Linked DNA regions of Chelativorans sp. AA-79. The protein of the gene in region 1 binds, or shares a complex with, the protein of each later gene. Links are inferred from orthologs where the notes say so. Each region holds a gene or a part of one and is shown in the gene's direction. Other genes may lie near its edges.

Region 1 (10,443 bases):
GGTCCGCACGCGGCTGCACCGACCCGGGCGCGGATACGAGCGCGCGCATGGCCGCAAGCCGCTCCTGGCCTTGTTTGAACAGGCCGGCCACGGTTTCACGAGAAGCCTGGATCGTCTGCTCCAGCTCCCGCATCTGCGCCGACATCTGTGTGAGAAGCTGCACGACGCTGCCCGATCCGGAAGTCCCGGTGAGCGCGCCGGAGCTGCGCTCGTCCTCCGCCAGCCTCGCGAACCGTTCCGATGCGCGCTGGATGTCGGGCAGGAGGGAGAGCGCTCCCAACGCATTGGAATGCGCCTGGTCGAGATCGCCCGTATAGTCTTCGAGCGTGCTCGCCAGATGCTGCTCGACCGCTGCCGAACCTGCCAGCGCCGCCGCATTGAGCCATGAGGACATGGCGATGATCATCATCGAGCCGATAGCCATCACGCCGAAGAGCGCAGCGCGCGAGGCCGCCTCGCGCATCTCCGGCAGGAATCGCATCAGATATGTCCAGAAGCCGTAGATTCCGACGGACACGGCGGCCGAATAGATGATGGCCGCGAAGAACACGATGGTCGTGGACCCGTCTAGCAGGTCGCGCACGCCGAGATAGGTGTAGACGCCGCTCGCCAGCGCCAGCGTGGCAAGGACGAAGCGCGTCATCGTCTGCAGCGAGTCGATATGATCGCGCAATTGCCTGGCGGCCCGGGCCTCGCTCATCGGACACTCCCCTCGCGCTTGCGTTTCCACCCCGACCGTCCTGAGCGCGTCACCGGCAGGCCACGGTCGGCACCGGCACGACACCGTCCGGCAGCCCATACATGTAGCTGCGCCCTTGCAGCAATGCGCCGTAGCGGCAATTTGCCCGCTCGCGCAGGTAAAGCCGGCCGCGATCCTCCTCCAGATAGACCACTTTCGGTTCCCGGATTTTCCGGCGAGCATGCCCTTCGACGGGCTGTCCCCTGCCGACGAGGATGCGCTTGAACCCTGAAGGATCGTGGATCACGAGATTCCCGAAACTGTCCACATAGCTACGCTCGCCGGCAAGGTCGCCCGCAAAAGCGGGCAACGAGAACGTGATCAGGAGGGCGGCCACTGCCCAAAACCTTTCTCTTTGGTAAAGATGTCGGCAAGAAGGCATCGGCAGCGCTCCTGTTGCGGCATGGCCCTGCGCATCAGATTAGCGCTTTCTTAACCTTTGTCACGCCGCCTCGAGCCTTCCTGGCCGCAATTGACAGAGGCGGCTGATTTCGCCGATTGCTTCCGGCGCCAGAAGGAGGGCCGCCCATGAGTGAGAATCACGTGATCGATATCGCCCCACTGCGGCTGAAGGACGCTCACGCGCTCGCGCCGCTTCTGGCCAACTACACGCAGTCGCTGAAGCGCGGCGCCCCCCGCCGGCCCGACGAGTTCTATGCCGAAACGCTGCTGCAGGACCGGGTGGTGGAGATCGTCGGCGCACGAATCGATGGCGAGATCGTCGGCTTCGCCATATACTACGACCTGCCGGACCCGCTCTCCGGCCTGCGCTATGGCCTCGTGGAGCACGTCTATGTCCATCACGATCACCGCGGCAAGGGCATTGCGCGGGCGCTGATCGACGTGATTGGAGACCAGGCGGAAGAGCGTAGCTGGACGCGGCTCGTGCTCCAGGCACCGCGCCAGCCGGTCGAGGGCCGGAAGCTCTACGAGCAGATCGCCGTACCGGCCGACTGGACCACGCATGTGATTCGTTTCGACACGCGCTGAAGGCGTACGCCTGGACTTTTTCCCGGGATGTCGGAATCAACGCTTTTCGCGCGTCCTAGGCTGGTCGAAACCACGTCCGGAGGGGACTCGCATGGGAAAGACTGCTGCAATTCTTCTGGCAAGGCTCATTTTCGCAGGAATCTTCGCGATGGCGGCGGCCTTCAAGTTCTCGGGCATGGAGAGCACGGCCGCCTATATCGCAGCGGCCGGCTTTCCATTTCCGCTGCTGCTTGCCTGGGTGGCCGCTTTCTTCGAGATTGCGCTCGTGATCGCTTTCCTGACGGGCGCGTTCTTCTCGGAGGCGGCGCTCGTTGCCGCCGCCTACGTGATCTTCCTGGCCTTCGCCTTCCATGGACCTTCACGCTGGAGTGGCAGCGAAGCGGAGTTCGGCTTTTTTGTCGATCACTTCAGCTTCTTTGCCGGCCTTCTGTTCGCCTCGGTCTGCGGGCCGGGTAACAAGCTGGCGATCCACCGGGGTTTCATCTGGCGCGAATAAGGACCCGCGCCCGGAACCGGCACAAAGCTCGAAGCTTCAACCGATTCAGTGGCCTGAGACTCGTCATGCGGCTTTGACGCACCGCAAAAACCGCATTAGAAAGCCACTGCCGGTGGCTTGGGGCAAGGGCGGGTGAGTCACCCCCGCCTTTCCGTGCCTCGTCTGCCGGCGATGAAATGGGGAAGCCATGAGCAAATCCACAGCCACCCAGGCGAGGCCCGTCTCGCCCCACCTGCAGATTTATCGCTTCACGCCCACCATGGCGATGTCGATCCTGCACCGCATCACCGGCGCAGCACTCTATTTCGGCATCCTGCTCTTCGCGCTGTGGCTGCTTGCGGCGGCAAGCTCGAGGGAGTGGTTCGATTTCATCAACGGGCTTTTCGGCTCGATTATCGGCCGGATCGTGATCTTCGGCTATTCGTGGGTGCTCATCCACCACATGCTGGGCGGCATCCGCCACCTCATCTGGGATACGATCCACGGGCTGGAGAAGCAGACTTCGCGCAACATCGCCATCGCCAATCTCGTGGGTTCCATCCTCCTGACGCTCGTTCTCTGGATCTGCGCCTGGGCGATCCGCGGAGGGCTCTGAGATGGCCGACATGCGCACTCCCCTGAACAAGGTCCGCGGCCTGGGTTCCGCGCGGGGCGGCACCGAGCACTTCTGGCGCCAGCGTCTGACGGCGGTTTCCAATATTCCGCTCATCATCTTCTTCATCGGCTTCGTCGCCGTTTATGGCGGCGCCTCCTATGAGGAGGTACGCGCCGTCCTCGCGCAACCAGTGGTCGCGCTCCTGGTTGGCTTTGCCTTCCTTTCCGTTGTCTATCACATGCGCCTCGGCATGCAGGTGATCATCGAGGATTACGTGCACGGCGAGGGAAGCAAGATCGTGCTCATCATCCTCAACACGTTCTTTCCCATTGTCGTGGGAGCCATCGCGCTCTACGCCCTCCTCAGAATCGCCTTCGGAGGCTGAATTTTAAATGGCTGATGCAGTTCAGAACCAGGCCGGCGGGGCCTACACCTATGTCGACCACGCTTTTGACGTGGTGGTGGTCGGAGCTGGCGGCGCGGGCTTGCGCGCCACGCTCGGCATGGCCGAACAGGGGTTGAAGACAGCCTGCATCACCAAGGTCTTCCCGACACGTTCGCACACGGTGGCAGCCCAGGGCGGCATCGCCGCCTCGCTGCAGAATATGGGGCCGGATCACTGGCAGTGGCACCTCTACGATACTGTGAAGGGGTCCGACTGGCTGGGCGACGTAGACGCCATGGAATATCTCGCCCGCGAGGCGCCGGCTGCCGTCTACGAGCTCGAGCACTACGGTGTGCCCTTCTCCCGCACGGAGGACGGCAGGATCTACCAGCGGCCCTTCGGTGGCCATATGCAGAATTTCGGCGATGGCCCGCCGGTGCAGCGCACTTGTGCCGCAGCCGACCGGACCGGCCACGCGATCCTCCACACGCTCTACGGCCAGTCGGTGAAGAACCACGCGCAGTTCTTCGTGGAATATTTCGCGCTCGACCTGATCATGTCCGATGACGGCGTGTGCACGGGCGTTGTGGCCTGGAACCTGGAGGACGGCACGATCCATCGCTTCGCTGCCAAGATGGTCGTGCTCGCCACCGGCGGCTACGGGCGTTCCTATTTCTCCTGCACCTCGGCACATACCTGCACGGGCGACGGCAACGGCATGATCGTACGCGCCGGCCTGCCGCTGCAGGATATGGAGTTCGTCCAGTTCCATCCCACCGGCATCTACGGCGCGGGCTGTCTCATCACCGAGGGTGTGCGCGGCGAGGGCGGGTATCTCGTCAACTCCGAAGGGGAGCGCTTCATGGAGCGCTACGCCCCGTCGGCCAAGGACCTGGCTTCGCGCGACGTGGTCTCCCGCTGCATGATGCTGGAGATCCGCGAAGGGCGCGGCGTGGGCAGGGACAAGGACCACATCTTCCTGCATCTCGACCATCTCGATCCGGCAGTGATCCACGAGCGGCTGCCCGGCATCGCCGAATCGGCCCGCATCTTCGCCGGCGTGGACGTGACCCGCGAGCCGATCCCGGTGCTGCCGACCGTGCACTACAATATGGGCGGCATCCCGACGAACTACTGGGGTGAGGTGCTGAACCCGACCCCGGACAACCCGGACGCCGTCGCCCCCGGGCTCATGGCCGTGGGAGAGGCGGCCTGCGCCTCGGTGCACGGGGCAAATCGCCTGGGCTCCAACTCGCTGATCGATCTCGTGGTGTTCGGCCGCGCGGCTGCGATCCGCGCGGGCCAGGTTGTCGACCGCACATCCAAGGTACCCCCGGTGGACACGGCCGCCTGCGAGAAGATCATGGACCGCTTCGATCGGCTCCGCCACGCCGATGGCGACACGCCGACGGCGGCGCTGCGCGAGAAGATGCAGCGCGCCATGCAGGAGGATGCGGCGGTGTTCCGCACGCAGGAATCCCTGGAACAGGGCTGCGAGCGCATCTCCGCCATCTGGAACGAGCTTCCGGAGGTCAAGGTGTTCGATCGCTCGATGATCTGGAACTCCGATCTGGTCGAGACGCTCGAACTCGAAAACCTGATGGCGAATGCCATCGCCACGGTCTACTCGGCCGAGGCGCGCAAGGAGAGCCGCGGCGCGCATGCGCGCGAGGATTTCACCGAGCGCGACGACGTGAACTGGCGCAAGCACACGCTCTCCTGGGTGGAGCCGGACGGCACCGTCCGCCTTGCCTATCGCGCGGTGCATACCGAGCCGATGCTGAAGCCCGAGGAGGGCGGTATCGACCCGGCAAAGATTGCACCGAAAAAGCGGGTCTACTGACCGGAGGACATCATGGTCGAAATCACTCTTCCCAAGAACTCCAAGGTCAAGCAGGGCAAGGTCTGGCCGAAGCCAGAGGGTGCGAAGAACCTGCGCGAGTACCGCATCTACCGCTGGTCGCCGGATGATACGGAAAACCCCCGTCTCGACACCTATTATGTCGACATGGACGACTGCGGGCCGATGGTGCTCGACGGGCTGATCTGGATCAAGAACAAGATCGACGCGACACTCACCTTCCGCCGCTCCTGCCGCGAGGGCATCTGCGGCTCCTGCGCAATGAACATCGACGGCGCGAATACGCTCGCCTGCACCAAGGGCATGGACGACATCGGAGGCGCGGTGCGGATATATCCGCTGCCGCACATGCCGGTGGTGAAGGATCTCGTGCCGGATCTGTCGATCCCCTACGCCCAGCTCTCCTCGATCGAGCCCTGGCTGCAGACGGTGACACCGGAGCCCGCGACCGAGTGGAAGCAGAGCCACGAGGACCGGACGAAGCTCGACGGCCTCTACGAGTGCATCCTCTGCTTCTGCTGCCAGACCTCGTGTCCCAGCTACTGGTGGAACGGCGAGCGCTATCTGGGGCCGGCCGTGCTTCTGCAGGCCTATCGCTGGCTGATCGATTCACGCGACGAGGCCACGGGCGAGCGGCTCGACAATCTGGAGGATCCCTTCCGGCTCTATCGCTGCCACACGATCATGAACTGCACCCAAACCTGCCCGAAGGGGCTGAACCCGGCGAAGGCGATAGCCGAGATCAAGAAGATGATGGTCGAACGGCAGGTCTGACCGCAGATCCCCAGCAGCGCCGATCACGCAGGCGTGTAGGCGCGTGAGCGCTGAACCGTGCTACCCATGCCGGAAATGTCTCGAGCACGGGAGGATCGGCATATGCTCCATCGCTTTGCAGGAATGGCGGGATGTCTTCTTGCTCTCGCGTTCGCAGGCACACAGCCCTCGGCGGCCGAAACAGAAACGGCGATTTTCGCAGGCGGCTGCTTCTGGTGCGTGGAAGCCGATTTCGACCATGTGCCGGGCGTACTTTCCACGACGTCCGGCTACACCGGCGGGGAGACGCAGAACCCGACCTATGACGACTATTCCTCCGGTGGCCACCGCGAGGCGGTCAGGATCGAATATGACGACACCCGTGTCGGCTACGATCAACTCCTCGACGTCTTCTTCCATTCGGTCGACCCGACCGACGAAGGCGGCCAGTTCTGCGACCGGGGCCATGCCTACACCACCGCGATCTATGTCCTGAACGATGCGCAGCGGCAGGCGGCGGAGAAAGCCAAGGCCGCCGCGGAGGAGGAGCTCGGCATCCCCGTCGCCACGCCCATCGAGCCGGCCTCGACCTTCTGGCCGGCCGAAGACTACCATCAGGACTACTATCAGAGCGACGAACGCATCCTCTCCCGCTTCGGCTATGTCACCAAGGCCAATGCCTACAAAGGCTATCGCGAGGGCTGCGGCCGGGATGCCAGGCTGAGGCAGGTCTGGGGTGAGACCGCGCTGCGCGGGATCGTGAAGTAGCCGTTATCGGCGAATGCGTTCCATCGCGATTTCAGCCGCGATGTCGTTGGTCGGCCGCTTCTGCGCCTCGGCGCGGGCGAAGATCTCACCCAGCACCGTGGGGATCTTTCCGAGCCGCGCCATGACGGCTTCCGGGTCATAGCCCAAGGGCGAAAGCTCCGCCGCAACATTGATGAGCCCGCCCGCATTGATGACGTAGTCCGGCGCATAGAGAACACCGCGCTCCATCAGAAGACGCGCGTCCTCATGCCTTGCGAGCTGGTTGTTGGCAGAGCCCGCCACGATTCCGGACTTCAACGAGCGGAGGGTCTCCTGCGAGATCACGCCGCCCAGGGCGCAGGGCGCGAAGACCTCGGCTTCAGCGGCGACGACCTCGTCGGCGGCGATCGCGGTGGCTCCAAAGGCTCTCCGCGCCTTTTCCACGCGCATTGCATCGAGGTCCGTCACAATCAGGTCCGCGTCTTCGCGGGAGAGCTTCTCGCAGAGCGACCAGCCTACCGAGCCCAGGCCCTGAACGGCCACGCGGATGCCGGAAAGGCGCGCCGACCCGTTGCGATGTTTCAGCGCCTTCTTGATGCCGAGGAAGACACCTTCAGCCGTGAAGGGCGAAGGATTGCCGCTGCCGCCCTTGCTCGTGCCCACCACGTTTGGTGCGCGTTCCCGCAGGAAGTCGGCGTCCGCAAGCGTCATGCCCACGTCCTCTGCCGTGATGAACTGGCCTTCCAGTGCTGTCAGCATCTCGGCATAGGCGGTCAGCAGTGCCGGGGTCTTTTGTGTCTTCGCATCAGCGACGATGACCGCCTTTCCGCCGCCAAGAGGCAGGCCCGCCACGGCGGATTTGTAGGTCATTCCCCGTGAGAGCCTGAGCGCATCCGTAACGGCGGCCTCGAAGCTTTCATGCGGCCAGATCCGCGTGCCGCCCAGTGCCGGGCCGAGCGTCGTGTCATGGATCGCGACGATGGCGGTGAGCCCGCGCCTTTCGTCACGGCCGCACCAGACGCGCTCGTGGCCGTCGAAGGACGGCAGTTCGGCAGCATCGGCGGTGATGTCGGAAATGGAGAGGGAGTGGCCGCCGGCAGGCGTCTTCAGGGTTCTCGGCTCCCGGATGTGCAGCATGGCATTCCTCCCCGAATGTTTATCCGCCTATGAATCTAGGGCCATCGGCGGACTTTTGGTTGCCAAAACAACGGGTGCCGCGAACGCACCTTGCGTTCCCGGCATCTTTTTCGCTCGAAACTGTCGCCTGTGGAGATCAGGCGAACTTGGCGTCCAGCGTGATGTCGATCGCGCCGAGTGCCCGCGACACCGGGCAGTTCTCTTTCGCGCCGGCCGCGATCTCCTTGAACTTCGCCTCGTCGAGGCCGGGCACCTTGCCCAGAACCGTCAGCGCGCTGCCGCGGATCTCAAAGCCGCCGCCCTGCTTGGGCTGAAGATCGACTTCCGCTTTTGCCTGAAGCGACTCGGCCGGTGTGCCGTTCTGGGCGAGCGCGTGCGCCAGCGCCATGGAGAAGCAGGAAGCGTGCGCGGCGGCGATCAATTCTTCCGGATTGGTGCCGGCACGGCCGGTCTCGTCCTCGAAGCGCGCCTTGAAGGACAGCGGCAGGTCCCCGAGCGCGCCGCTCTGGGTGCTGTCGATACGACCCGAACCATTGGTGAGGGAACCGTTCCAGTTCACATTTGCGTAGCGCTTCATCCCTGTCTCCTGTTTTGCGGATTGGATTCTCTCAGATGGCCTCGCCCTGCAGCAGGCGCGGCGTGCCGCCGGTCAGGCCGGAAGCCTGCCGGACAAAGAAGCTCTTCATGCCGGGCATGCGGTCGACAAGGCCCAGTCCAAAATCACGGACCGCCCGGAGCGGGCCGAGATCGTTGGAGAAGAGTCGGTTGAGGACGTCCGTCGTCACCCCCATCTGCACTGTTTCGAAACGCCGCCAGCGTTCATAGCGCTGCAGCACGTCGAGGGCGCCGATATCCTCGCCCAGCCGGTCGGCCTCCACCACCACCTGCGCAAGCGCGGCGGCATCCCTGAAGCCGAGATTGAGGCCCTGGCCCGCGATCGGGTGAATGCCGTGGGCCGCGTCCCCCGCAAGCGCAAAGCGCGGCTTCACGAATTCGCGCGCCAGCGTCAGGCCCAGCGGCCAGGCGCGGCGCGGCCCTTCGACATGGATTTCGCCGAGCTTGAGGCCGAAACGCCGCTCAAGCTCCTGTTCGAACACGAATTCGTCCTCTGCTACCAGCCGCTCGGCATCCTCCGTGCGCTCGGTCCACACGATGGAGGACCGGTTCCCCTTGAGCGGCAGTGTCGCGAACGGGCCGGCGGGCAGGAAGTGCTCCTCCGCGCGGCCGTTATGCGGGCGCTCGTGCGCGACAGTGCAGACGATGCCGGATTGTCCGTATTCCCAATGGACGATGCGTATGCCGGCCATGTCGCGCAGGCGCGACCTGATGCCGTCCGCCGCCACGAGCAGGCGTGTGCGGGACGATACGCCATTCGCAAGGCGAACGCTCACCCCCGCATGGTCCGTCTCGAAGCCCTCGACCGCAACGCCCTGCACGATGTCGATGCCGAGCTCGCTTGCTCGCCACCGCAAGGCGCCGTTCATGTCCCGGTTCATCACCATGTGGGCGAAGGGCTCGCCGGGTGCTGCTTCACCGCCGAAGGTAAGAAAGACGGGACGCACCGGATCAGACGTGCGCGAATCGGTGACGACCATCTCCGTGATGGGCTGGGCCTCCGGCGCGATCTCGTCCCAGCACCCGACATGACGCAGCATGCGGGTCGCAGCGGCGGCAATAGCCGAAGCGCGGCCGTCACGCTCCCAGGCACCTTCGGGGGCGGCATCGACCACGAGAACCTTCATTCCAGGGCGGGCGTGGCGAAGGGAAACGGCGATGGCGAGCCCGACATATCCCGCTCCGGCGATCATGACGTCGAACGGTCCGCTCAGCCGCTTGTCTTCGCTCGCCACGCTCATGATCCGCTTCTCCGCTTGTCCACGTCTTGACTTCGCACCTGCCCTCCGGTTTCTCAACCGTACCGCAACGCCGTCGGAGGGACCCGGATGTCGTCTGCAATGCAGGAGCTTCTCGACATACTTAATCTCGAAAAGCTCGAACACAACCTGTTTCGCGGCCGCAGCCCGCAGGTGGGGTGGCAGCGCGTCTTCGGCGGGCAGGTGATCGGCCAGGCGCTGGTCGCGGCGCAGCGCACCGTGGCCCCGGAAAGGCACGTCCATTCGCTGCACTGCTACTTCATGCGGCCCGGCGACCCCGCCGTGCCCATCATCTACGAGGTGGACCGCATTCGCGACGGGAGCAGCTTCACCACCCGCCGCGTGGTCGCCATCCAGCACGGACAGGCCATCTTCGCCCTCTCCGCGTCCTTCCAGGTGGACGAGCAAGGGCTGGAGCACCAGTTGTCCATGCCGGAAGGAGTCCCCGCGCCGGATTCCCTGCGCAGCCAGGCGCAGTTCATGGCGATGCTCAGCGCCGAAGTGCCCGAGGCCATCCGCCGCTACTGGCAGCGCGAGCGGCCCGTCGAGATCCGGCCGGTCAATGTCGAGCACTACACGACAAACGACAAGCTGCCGCCCTTCCAGCACGTCTGGATGCGGGCGACAGGCCCGGTGCCGGGCGACCGCGCCCTGCAGGCGGCCGTGCTGGCCTACTTCTCCGACATGACGCTGATCGACACGGCGACCTTTCCCCATGGGCGCTCGGTGTTCGATCCGGAACTCCAGATGGCCAGCCTTGACCACGCCATGTGGTTTCACAGGCCGGACTCTCTGAACGACTGGCTGCTCTACACCCAGGACAGCCCCTCCTCGCGAGGAGCGAGGGGGCTCTCTCGCGGCAGCAT
Region 2 (10,442 bases), 2.1 Mb from region 1 along the record:
ACATCAATGCCATCAATGGGCTGTCGCGAGCGCTTGACGACAATGTCGAGCTGATCGAACTCGGCGAGGAAGAGGGCGACGACGCGATCGTCGAGGAGGCGGAGGCTGCGATCCGCTCGCTTCGCGGCGAAATCGCCGCGCGTCAGATCGAAACGCTGCTTTCTGGCGAAGCTGACGCGAATGACACCTATATCGAAATCCATGCGGGCGCCGGCGGCACGGAAAGCCAGGACTGGGCCTCGATGCTCCTGCGCATGTACACGCGTTGGGCGGAGCGGCGCGGCATGAAGGTCGAGGTGCTCGAACTGCATGACGGCGAGGAGGCGGGCATCAAGTCTGCGACGATCCTGGTGCATGGGCACAATGCCTATGGCTGGCTCAAGACCGAATCGGGCGTCCACCGGCTGGTGCGCATCTCCCCTTTCGACAGCAATGCGCGCAGGCACACCTCCTTTGCGAGCGTGTGGGTCTATCCCGTGATCGACGATACGATCGAGATCGATATCCCCGAATCGGAGGTGCGTATCGACACGTACCGATCCTCCGGCGCGGGTGGTCAGCATGTCAACACGACGGATTCGGCGGTGCGCATCACGCATATTCCAACGGGCGTCGCCGTTGCCTGCCAGCAGGAGCGCTCGCAGCACAAGAACCGGGCCAAGGCTTGGGAGATGCTGCGCGCCAGGCTCTACGAGATGGAGCTGAAGAAGCGGGAGGAGGCGGCGAACGCCACGGAAGCCTCCAAGGGCGACATCGGCTGGGGCCACCAGATCCGCTCCTATGTGCTGCAGCCCTACCAGATGGTGAAGGACCTGCGCACGGGCGTGGAAAGCCCGAGCCCGCAGGACGTGCTCGACGGCGATCTCGACGGGTTCATGAAGGCTTCCCTGTCTCAGCGCGTCAGCGGCGCCGCAGCGGAAGTTGCCGATATCGATTGAACAACTACGCCGGAAGGTTGTGAAGCTCTGAAACCATAATTCCATTTGAGACCTGCGAGCGGTGCGGTAGTGCTGTATAGCTCGGTGCCGGCAAGTGGGATCGGCCTACGCAATAGGTTGCACTGCGTTTCCGGAGGGGAACTGGAAGATGTGTGGGATTGTGGGGATCATCGGGCGTGAGCCCGTCGCGCCGCTGATCGTCGATGCGCTGAAGCGGCTCGAATATCGCGGCTATGATTCGGCCGGCGTGGCAACGATAGACGATGGCCACCTCGTGCGGCGTCGCGCGGAAGGAAAGCTAGTCAACCTGGAAAAACGGCTCGCGGAACAGCCGCTTGACGGCCTGGTCGGCATCGGCCACACGCGCTGGGCCACCCACGGCGCGCCAAACGAGACCAATGCGCATCCTCACTTCTCGGACGATGTGGCCATCGTCCACAACGGCATCATCGAAAATTTCGCGGAGCTGCGCGACGAATTGATTGCCGACGGCTTCGTTTTCGCTTCGCAGACGGACACCGAGGTGGTGGCACATCTGGTGGCGCGCGAGCTTCGGCAGGGAAAGGCGCCGAAGGATGCTGCCTTTGCGGCGCTCAGCCAACTCAGGGGCGCGTTTGCGCTCGCCGTTCTGTTCCGCGGCGACGAGGACCTGATCGTAGGCGCCCGCAACGGTCCGCCGCTCGCCATCGGCCATGGCGATGGCGAGATGTTCCTGGGCTCCGACGCCATCGCGCTCGCGCCCTTCACCGACGCCATCACCTATTTGGAGGATGGCGACTGGGCGGTGGTGCGCCGCTCGGGCGTCGAAATCTTCGACATGAACGGCAAGCCGGTCGAACGCAGGCGTCAGCAGTCGATCGGCACCAGCTTCATGGTGGACAAGGGCAACCATCGGCATTTCATGGAGAAGGAGATCCACGAACAGCCGGAGGTGATCTCGCACACACTCGCTCACTACGTCGATTTCGTCGGCGGGGGCGTGAAGCCCTTCGAGACGCCCTTCGATTTCGCGAAGATCGACCGGCTGGCGGTCTCGGCCTGCGGCACGGCCTATCTGGCGGGCCTGATCGGAAAATACTGGCTGGAGCGCTATGCGCGGCTGCCCGTCGACATCGATATCGCGTCGGAGTTCCGCTACCGCGAGATGCCGCTGTCGAAGTCGAGTGCCGCCCTCTTCGTCTCGCAATCGGGCGAAACGGCCGACACGCTCGCATCGCTACGCTACTGCCGGCGCGAAGGCGTGCCGATCGCTTCGATCGTGAATGTGCGCGATTCGACCATGGCGCGGGAGAGCGACGGGATCTTCCCGACGCTTGCCGGTCCCGAGATCGGCGTGGCCTCCACCAAGGCCTTCACCTGCCAGCTCTCGATCTTCGCCGCGCTCGCGGTGCGGGCGGGGCTGGAACGCGGGACGCTCTCCCGGGAAGAGGCAGGCCGGCTCGTGCGCGCGCTTTCGGAGGCGCCGCGCTATGCCGCGCAGGCGTTGAAGCTGGAAGGGCGCATCGAGCAAGTCGCGCGCGAACTCGTACATGTCCGTCATGTGCTCTATCTCGGCCGCGACACGAGCTATCCGCTGGCGCTCGAAGGCGCACTCAAGCTCAAGGAACTGTCCTACATCCATGCGGAGGGATATGCGGCGGGCGAATTGAAGCACGGCCCCATCGCGCTGATCGACGAGACCATGCCGGTGGTCGTGATCGCGCCGGATGACCGCATTTTCGAGAAGACCGTGTCGAACATGCAGGAAGTAGCCGCCCGCGGCGGGCGCATCATCCTGATCACGGACGAGGAGGGCGCATCCCGCACCTCGCTCGAAAAGTTCGAGACGATCGTGATGCCCGCCATGCCGGAATTCATCGCGCCGATCGTCTATGCTCTGCCGGTGCAGATGCTCGCCTATCACACGGCGGTGGCGCTGGGGACCGATGTCGATCAGCCCAGGAACCTCGCAAAGTCCGTCACGGTGGAGTAGGGCGCAGTTGGCTTTCGCTTTGTTCTGGACGGGAGGTGGCGCCGTCACGTAAAGTTTCGGCGTGTCGTATACATTCCTCCACCATAGCAATGTTCGAGGTGCTGCCCGGTGATGACGCGCCTGCGCAACTACTTCCTGACCGGCTTCGTTGTCGCCGCGCCGCTGGCCATAACGGCTTATCTCGTCTGGGGGTTCATCGGCTGGGTGGATTCCTGGGTGAAGCCCTATATCCCTGCACGCTACAACCCGGACAATTATCTGCCTTTCGCGGTGCCGGGCTTCGGCCTGATCGTGGCGGTGGTGCTGATCACGCTGATCGGCTTCCTGACGGCGAACTTCATCGGCCGAAGCATCGTCTCCTACGGCGAGTATTTTCTCGACCGCATGCCCTTCGTGCGCAGTGTTTACAAGACGCTGAAAAACATTCTGGAGACCGTGCTGCACGAACGCTCCGACACTTTCAAGAAGGTCGGCCTGATCGAGTATCCGCGCAAGGGTCTCTGGGCGCTGGTCTTCATCGCAACCGAGGCCAGGGGCGAGGTCCGCGATCTGACGGGGAACGATGCGGATCCCGCGGTGGCCGTCTTCCTGCCCACCACGCCCAATCCCACCTCGGGCTATCTGCTCTACGTGCCGAGGAACGAGATCATGGAACTGGCGATGACCGTGGAAGACGGCGCCAAGCTCATCATCTCCGCCGGGCTGATCTCACCGGAATACCAGCAGGAAACGAAGAAGCTTGCGGACGAGGCAATGGCCGGGAAGGCACGGCGCGCGCCGGCGGGAAACGGTGAAGATTCGCTGGCGAAGTAGTGCTTCCCGGTGGCACCTTTACCCCGCCCGCAGAAGCCGCACCGCCTCGTCCTTGCCGAAGAGATAAAGAAGGACGCGGAGCGCCCGGCCGCGCTCGCCCGCAAGCTCGGGGTCGCGCGTTAGGAGAAGCCGCGCATCGTCGCGCGCTGTGGCGAGAAGCTCGGCATGGAATTCCAGCCGCGCCACCTGGAAGCCCGGCATTCCGGACTGGCGGGTGCCCAGAAGGTCGCCTTCGCCGCGCAGCCTCAGGTCTTCCTCTGCGATGACGAAACCGTCCTCGGTGTCGCGCAGGACGGCCAGACGACGCTTCGCCACCTCGCCCAAGGGCGGCTTGTAGAGGAGCACGCAGGAGGACGGTTTGTCACCGCGCCCGACACGGCCTCTGAGCTGGTGCAACTGAGCGAGGCCGAATCGCTCGGCGTGCTCGATCACGATGATGGTCGCGTCCGGCACGTCGACGCCCACCTCCACCACGGTCGTTCCGACGAGGATGCGCGTCCGGCCTTCCTTGAAGGCACGCATGGCCTCGTCCTTCTCCCGCGCGGCCATGCGGCCATGCACGAGGCCGACGGTCTCCCCGAACACGTGCTTGAGCGAGGCGAAGCGGTCCTCGGCGGAGGTCAGCTCAATGGCATCGGAGTCCTCGACGAGCGGACAGATCCAGTAGACCTTCTGGCCTTCCCCGATCGCGCTTCGCAGGCGTTCCACCAACTCGTCGAGCCGGTCCGTCGGCATGGTGACGGTGCGGATCGGCTTGCGGCCGGCGGGTTTCTCCGTCAGCCGCGAAACATCCATGTCGCCGAAGGCCGAAAGCACGAGCGTGCGCGGGATGGGGGTGGCCGTCATGACGAGCATGTCCGGTGCATCGCCCTTTGCGCTGATGGCAAGCCGCTGATGGACGCCGAAGCGGTGCTGCTCGTCGATGATCGTCAACACGAGATCGCGGAACTTGACCGATTCCTGGAAAAGCGCATGGGTGCCGATCACGAAGGCGACATCCCCGGAGGCGATGCCGTCGAGGATCGCCTGACGCTCTCGGCCCTTCTCGCGGCCCGTGAGCAGCGCGGTCTTGAGGCCGGCAGCCTGGGCAATGGGCGCGATGGTGGAAAGATGCTGCCGGGCGAGGAGTTCCGTGGGCGCCATGAGCGCGGATTGTCCGCCGGCTTCTGCCGCCCGTGCCATGGCCAGCAGCGCCACGACCGTCTTGCCCGCGCCTACATCGCCCTGAAGGAGCCGCAACATGCGCTCTTCCTTTGCAAGGTCGCCGAAGATATCTGCAACCGCGCGCTGCTGGGATGGCGTGAGCGAATAGGGCAGCGCCTGCTTGATCCGTGCGGCGAGGGCACCGTCGCCCCGGAGCGGGCGGCCGGCGAGCTTGCGCGTGCGGGCGCGGACAAGAGCGAGCGAAAGCTGGCTTGCGAGCAGTTCGTCATAGGCAAGCCGCTGCCATGCGGTGTTCTCGGGTGAGATATCCTCCACGCTCCTGGGATCGTGAAGGCGTTGGAGCGCTGCGCGGAAGGAGGGAAATCCCAGCCGGGCTTGCAGCCCCTCGTCCTGCCATTCCGGCATGTCCGGTACGCGCGCGACGGCCTGCGCGATGGCGCGGCGCAGCACCTTGGGCGAAAGGCCGGCGGTGAGCGGGTAGACAGGCTCCAGCGGCGGCACGGTGTCGGCTTCCGCGATCGGCACGATATAGTCCGGGTGAACCATCGAAGCGCGGCCGTTGAACCATTCCATGCGGCCCGAGGCCAAAACCTCGCCGCCGACGGGGAGCTGCTTTTCGAGATAGGCCTGGTGGGCGTGGAAGAAGGTCAGAGCGATCTGCCCCGTCTCGTCGAAGGCGAAGACGCGGTAAGGTACGTTCTTCTTGCCGCGAGGCGGCGGCTGGTGGCGGTCCACCGTCAGTCTCAACGTCACGATTGCGCCCTGCGGTGCATTGGCGATGTCCGGTCGGTTGGTGCGGTCGATCAGCGAGTGGGGCAGCACGAACAGGAGATCGCCCACCCGCAGGGGGCGATTCGTTAGGTCCGCCGGCACGACATTGGCGATCAGCCCGGCCGTGCGGTCGCCTATGCCTTCAAGCACGGTTGCCGGAGCAAAGAGCGGGTCGAGAAGCGAAGGGCGCATGGACAGAACCTAATGGCAGCAGGGCGATGAGGAAATGCTTTGGAGAGGCTGACTTTCCACAGGCGAGACGCTATATGCCCCTTCTCACCGCGAAAGGCATGGCTCAATGACTGGAACAACGCGTTCAAGCGCCGATCTCGACCCGCGCAGGCGTCGCGCTCTCGTGCGCGCGTGGCGGCGCGGCATGCGCGAGATGGACCTAGTGCTCGGCGGCTTCGCGGATTCGCACATAGGGGCGCTGTCGGACGAGGAACTGAACCAATTCGAGGCGCTGCTGGAAGTGCCTGATACGATGCTTCTGCAATGGGTCACCGGCGAGCGGCCCGTAGCGGAGCCCTATGATACCACGCTTTTCAAACGCATTTGCGCCGCCGGTGGCGCGCCGAGCATCTGACAGATACCGAAATGACCGAACTGATCGATCCTATCGGCCTTGCGTGCCGGAATGGTCCGGCAATCGTGGACGGCGTTGCCGACGGCTACGAGCCCTTCGCTCTCGCCCAGATATCCAACGAGATCGCGCCGGATGAGCCGCTGGTTTTCGTCGTGCGCGACGGCCAGCGCCTGCCGCTGATTGCTGAAGCCTTGCAGTTCGCCGATCCGAGCCTCCCGGTGATGACGCTGCCGGCATGGGACTGCCTGCCGTATGATCGCGTTTCGCCGGGGGCGGATGCCGCCGCCCGCCGACTCGACGCGCTTTCGGCCATGGCAGCGCTCAAACGCCATCCGCACCGCGCGATCGTGCTGGTCAGCGCCAACGCGTTGCTCCAGCGCATGCCGCCCGCCGATCATATCGAGGCGCAGGGCTTTCGCGCCAAGCCGGGCAATCAGGTCGATATGGAGGCGCTGGTCGCGCGGCTGGAGACGGCGGGTTTCGAGCGCGTCCCTTCCGTGCGCGATATGGGGCAATATGCGGTACGCGGCGGCATCCTCGATCTCTTCGCGCCCGGCTGGGAGGAGGCGCTGCGTCTCGATTTCTTCGGCGACACGCTCGATTCTATCCGTGCCTTCGACGTGGCGACCCAGCGCACCACCGGTCAGCGCACCGAGGTGGCGCTGCAGGCCATGAGCGAGGTGACGTTGACGCCGGATACGGTGAGCCGCTTCCGCCGTCATTACATCGAGACCTTCGGTGCGCCCTCACGCGAGGACGCGCTTTACGCCGCGATCTCGGAGGGGCGGCGTTTCTCCGGCATGGAGCACTGGCTGCCGCTCTTTTATGACAGCCTCGAGACCGTCTTCGATTACCTGCCCGACGCGCCGCTCGTCTTCGACCACCTGGCGCAGGAAGCGATCACCGAGCGCCATTCGCTGATCGTCGACCATTATGAAGCGCGCACGCGACAGCTTTCGGAAGGAGCGGGGCTCGGCGATTCAGTACCCTACAAGCCGGTCGAGCCGCAGAGCCTCTATCTCGATCCGCAGGAGGTTTCCGCGGCAGCGGAAACGCGCGTCTTCATCCGGCTCACGCCATTCGCCACGCCGGATGCCGCGGGCGCCAAGGTGTTCCACGCCGGGGCCTCGGCCGGGCGTGGCTTTGCGGAAGAGCGCGCCGACCCCAATGCAAATGTGTTCGACCACGCGGTCAAGCATCTCGGCGAGAAAAGGGCGCGCGGAAAGCACGTGCTGGTCGCCGGCTGGAGCGAGGGCTCTACCGAGCGGCTCGGCCAGATCCTCGCCGAGCACGGGCTCGGCGGCGTGGCGCGCGTGGAAAGCTTGGGCGAGCTTGCGAAGCTGCCGAAAGGGCAGGCCGGTCTCGGCATTCTGCCACTGGAAGCGGGGTTCGAAACGGACCGGCTCGTTATCCTTGCCGAGCAGGATGTCCTGGGCGACCGGCTCGTGCGCCGCTCCAAGCGGCGCAAACGGGCGGCTGACTTCATTTCAGAAGCGAGCGCGCTTTCGGCGGGCGATATCGTCGTTCATGCCGACCACGGCATTGGTCGCTTTATCGGCCTCAAGACCATCGAGGCGGCCGGCGCTCCGCACGAGTGTCTCGAAATCCACTATGCCGGCGACGACCGGCTGTTCCTGCCGGTTGAAAACATCGAACTCCTGTCACGCTACGGCTCCGATTCGGCGGAAGCCACGCTCGACAGGCTTGGCGGCGGGGCCTGGCAGTCGCGCAAGGCGAGGCTGAAGAAACGCCTGCTCGAGATGGCGGGCCAGTTGATCAGGCTCGCTGCCGAGCGGCAGATGCGCCCGGCGACGAAGATCATGCCGCCCGAAGGGGTCTACGGCGAGTTTGCCGCGCGCTTTCCCTATGACGAGACGGACGACCAGCAGACGGCCATCGATGCCGTCTTGGAGGATCTGAGCGCCGGTCGGCCGATGGACCGGCTCGTCTGCGGCGATGTCGGTTTCGGCAAGACGGAGGTGGCGCTGAGGGCCGCCTTCGTGGCGGCCATGGAGGGCTTCCAGGTGGCGGTAGTGGTGCCGACCACGCTGCTCGCCCGCCAGCACTTCAAGACCTTCCGTGAGCGCTTCACCGGCCTGCCGGTCAGGGTGCGGCAGGCCTCGCGTCTGGTCGCGGCCAAGGAACTGGCGGAAACGAAGAAGGGGCTCGCCGAGGGGACGGTCGACATCGTGGTGGGCACGCACGCGCTGCTGGGCTCCTCCATAAGTTTCAAGAATCTGGGCCTGCTCATCATCGACGAGGAGCAGCATTTCGGCGTGAAGCACAAGGAGCGATTGAAAGAACTGAAGGCGGATGTTCACGTTCTGACGCTCTCGGCCACGCCCATCCCGCGCACGCTGCAACTTGCGCTCACGGGCGTGCGGGAGCTTTCGCTGATTGCCACGCCGCCCGTGGACCGCATGGCGGTGCGCACCTTCATTTCGCCCTTCGACCCGCTGGTCGTCCGCGAGACGCTCTTGCGCGAGCGCTATCGCGGCGGGCAAAGCTTCTATGTCGTGCCACGCATCTCGGACCTGGCCGAGGTTCAGGAGTTCCTGCACGAGCAGGTGCCGGAACTCAAGGTGGCGACGGCGCATGGCCAGATTGCCGCCGGTGAGCTCGACGACATCATGAACGCCTTCTACGACGGCAAATATGATGTGCTGCTTTCCACGACCATCGTGGAGTCGGGTCTCGACATTCCTACGGCCAACACGCTGATCGTGCACCGGGCCGACATGTTCGGCCTGGCACAGCTCTATCAGCTGCGCGGCCGTGTCGGACGCTCGAAGGTACGCGCCTATGCGCTCTTCACGCTGCCGGCGAACCGCACGCTCACGCCCACTGCGGAGCGGCGTCTCAAGGTGCTGCAGTCGCTCGATTCGCTGGGCGCCGGCTTCCAACTCGCAAGCCACGATCTCGATATCCGCGGAGCAGGTAACCTTTTGGGTGAGGAGCAGTCCGGCCATATCAAGGAAGTGGGCTACGAACTTTACCAGCAGATGCTGGAGGAGGCGGTGGCGGAGCTGCGCGGAACCGGCGAAGCAGTAGACACCGGCTGGTCGCCGCAGATCACGGTCGGCACGGCGGTCATGATCCCCGAGCACTATGTGCCCGACCTGCAGCTTCGACTGGGCCTCTATCGCAGGCTGGGCGAAATCGAGACGCCGGAGGAGATCGACGGCTTCGGCGCCGAGCTCATCGATCGCTTCGGGCCGATGCCGGAGGAGGTGCAGCATCTCCTCAAGATCGTCTATATCAAGTCGCTCTGCCGGCGCGCCAATGTGGAGAAGCTCGATGCCGGGCCAAAGGGCGTGGTGCTTCATTTCCGCAACAAGGAGTTCCCGGAGCCGGCGGGGCTGGTGCGCTTTATCGGAGAGCAGGGGCAGCTCGCCAAAATCCGGCCGGACCAGAGCGTGGTCTTCATCCGCGATTGGCCGACGCCGGAGAAGCGGCTTGCGGGAGCTGCCATCGTGATGACGCAGCTTGTGCGGCTAGTGGAGAAGCAGGCCGCCTAGATCATTTCAGCGTTTCATAGAAACGCTGAAATGATCTAAGTGACGGCCGATACCATTGAGATGTTTCTTGTGAACGCGCACCATATCGCGAGCATCAGGTAGCCGCGCCTTCGCAACGCGCAACGGCACCGTGTCCACCCGATCGCCCTCAGCCGCAACCGACAATCTACCCCTGCTCTTTGTCCAACTCGCCTTTCTCCTTCGCCTCGCTCACTTTGGCGATGGCGTCGGCCAGCGCTTCCGGCGGCTGGGCGCCCATGAGCGCGTAGCGGCCTTCGAGCAGGAAGCAGGGGACGCCGGTGACGCCCATGCGCCGCGCGGTTTCGATCTCCGTCGCGACCTCGTCCCCGTCTGCAGGGGAGGGAAGCAGCGTCTCGACCAGGGACGCATCCATTCCCGCATCCCGCGCGGCGTCGATCAGCACGGCGTGATCGCCGATGTTCCGCCCCTCCTCGAAATAAAGACGGAAGAGGCGCTCCACGAGGATGTTTTGCACGGTTTGGCCCGCCGTTGCCGCCCAGCGGATCACGCGATGCGCATCGAGCGTGTTGGGGGCAACCTTGATGGCCTCGAAATCGTAGGAAATGCCGACGGCTGCCCCCATCTCGCGCAGGCGGTCGTGCGCGGCCTCGAGGCGCTCCAGACTGCCGAATTTCTTCAGCATGTAATCCTGTCGGTCG

Evidence for each region.
Region 2: the proteins of sdhA (region 1) and PVE73_RS13135 are in contact, whole or in part, in a crystal structure (PDB 6C12), measured with the Escherichia coli proteins. The link is inferred for Chelativorans sp. AA-79 from one-to-one orthologs.

The regions. Positions count from the first base shown.
Region 1 is NZ_CP120361.1:585,437-595,879, reverse strand. What follows is about bases 2,637-5,630. They hold sdhA (succinate dehydrogenase flavoprotein subunit), read left to right. Parts: upstream 2,637-3,212; coding sequence 3,213-5,048; downstream 5,049-5,630. Other genes in these bases: PVE73_RS02945 (succinate dehydrogenase iron-sulfur subunit), read left to right, coding at 5,061-5,630; sdhD (succinate dehydrogenase, hydrophobic membrane anchor protein), read left to right, coding at 2,822-3,205; sdhC (succinate dehydrogenase, cytochrome b556 subunit), read left to right, coding at 2,637-2,820. Also shown: PVE73_RS02980 (hypothetical protein), read right to left, coding at 1-700; PVE73_RS02975 (hypothetical protein), read right to left, coding at 750-1,076; PVE73_RS02970 (GNAT family N-acetyltransferase), read left to right, coding at 1,268-1,729; PVE73_RS02965 (DoxX family protein), read left to right, coding at 1,821-2,225; more of sdhC, read left to right, coding at 2,413-2,636; more of PVE73_RS02945, read left to right, coding at 5,631-5,840; peptide-methionine (S)-S-oxide reductase MsrA, read left to right, coding at 5,943-6,587; PVE73_RS02935 (Glu/Leu/Phe/Val dehydrogenase dimerization domain-containing protein), read right to left, coding at 6,591-7,703; PVE73_RS02930 (OsmC family protein), read right to left, coding at 7,840-8,280; PVE73_RS02925 (ubiquinone biosynthesis hydroxylase), read right to left, coding at 8,312-9,559; tesB (acyl-CoA thioesterase II), read left to right, coding at 9,647-10,443. UniProt on the Escherichia coli protein: Two distinct, membrane-bound, FAD-containing enzymes are responsible for the catalysis of fumarate and succinate interconversion; the fumarate reductase is used in anaerobic growth, and the succinate dehydrogenase is used in aerobic growth.
Region 2 is NZ_CP120361.1:2,707,190-2,717,631, forward strand. The notes cover bases 4,608-7,600. They hold PVE73_RS13135 (succinate dehydrogenase assembly factor 2), read left to right. Parts: upstream 4,608-5,956; coding sequence 5,957-6,244; downstream 6,245-7,600. Other genes in these bases: recG (ATP-dependent DNA helicase RecG), read right to left, coding at 4,608-5,850; mfd (transcription-repair coupling factor), read left to right, coding at 6,256-7,600. In the rest of the region: glmS (glutamine--fructose-6-phosphate transaminase (isomerizing)), read left to right, coding at 1,087-2,910; PVE73_RS13125 (DUF502 domain-containing protein), read left to right, coding at 3,022-3,723; more of recG, read right to left, coding at 3,742-4,607; more of mfd, read left to right, coding at 7,601-9,762; PVE73_RS13145 (DsbA family oxidoreductase), read right to left, coding at 9,929-10,442. UniProt on the Escherichia coli protein: An FAD assembly protein, which accelerates covalent attachment of the cofactor into other proteins.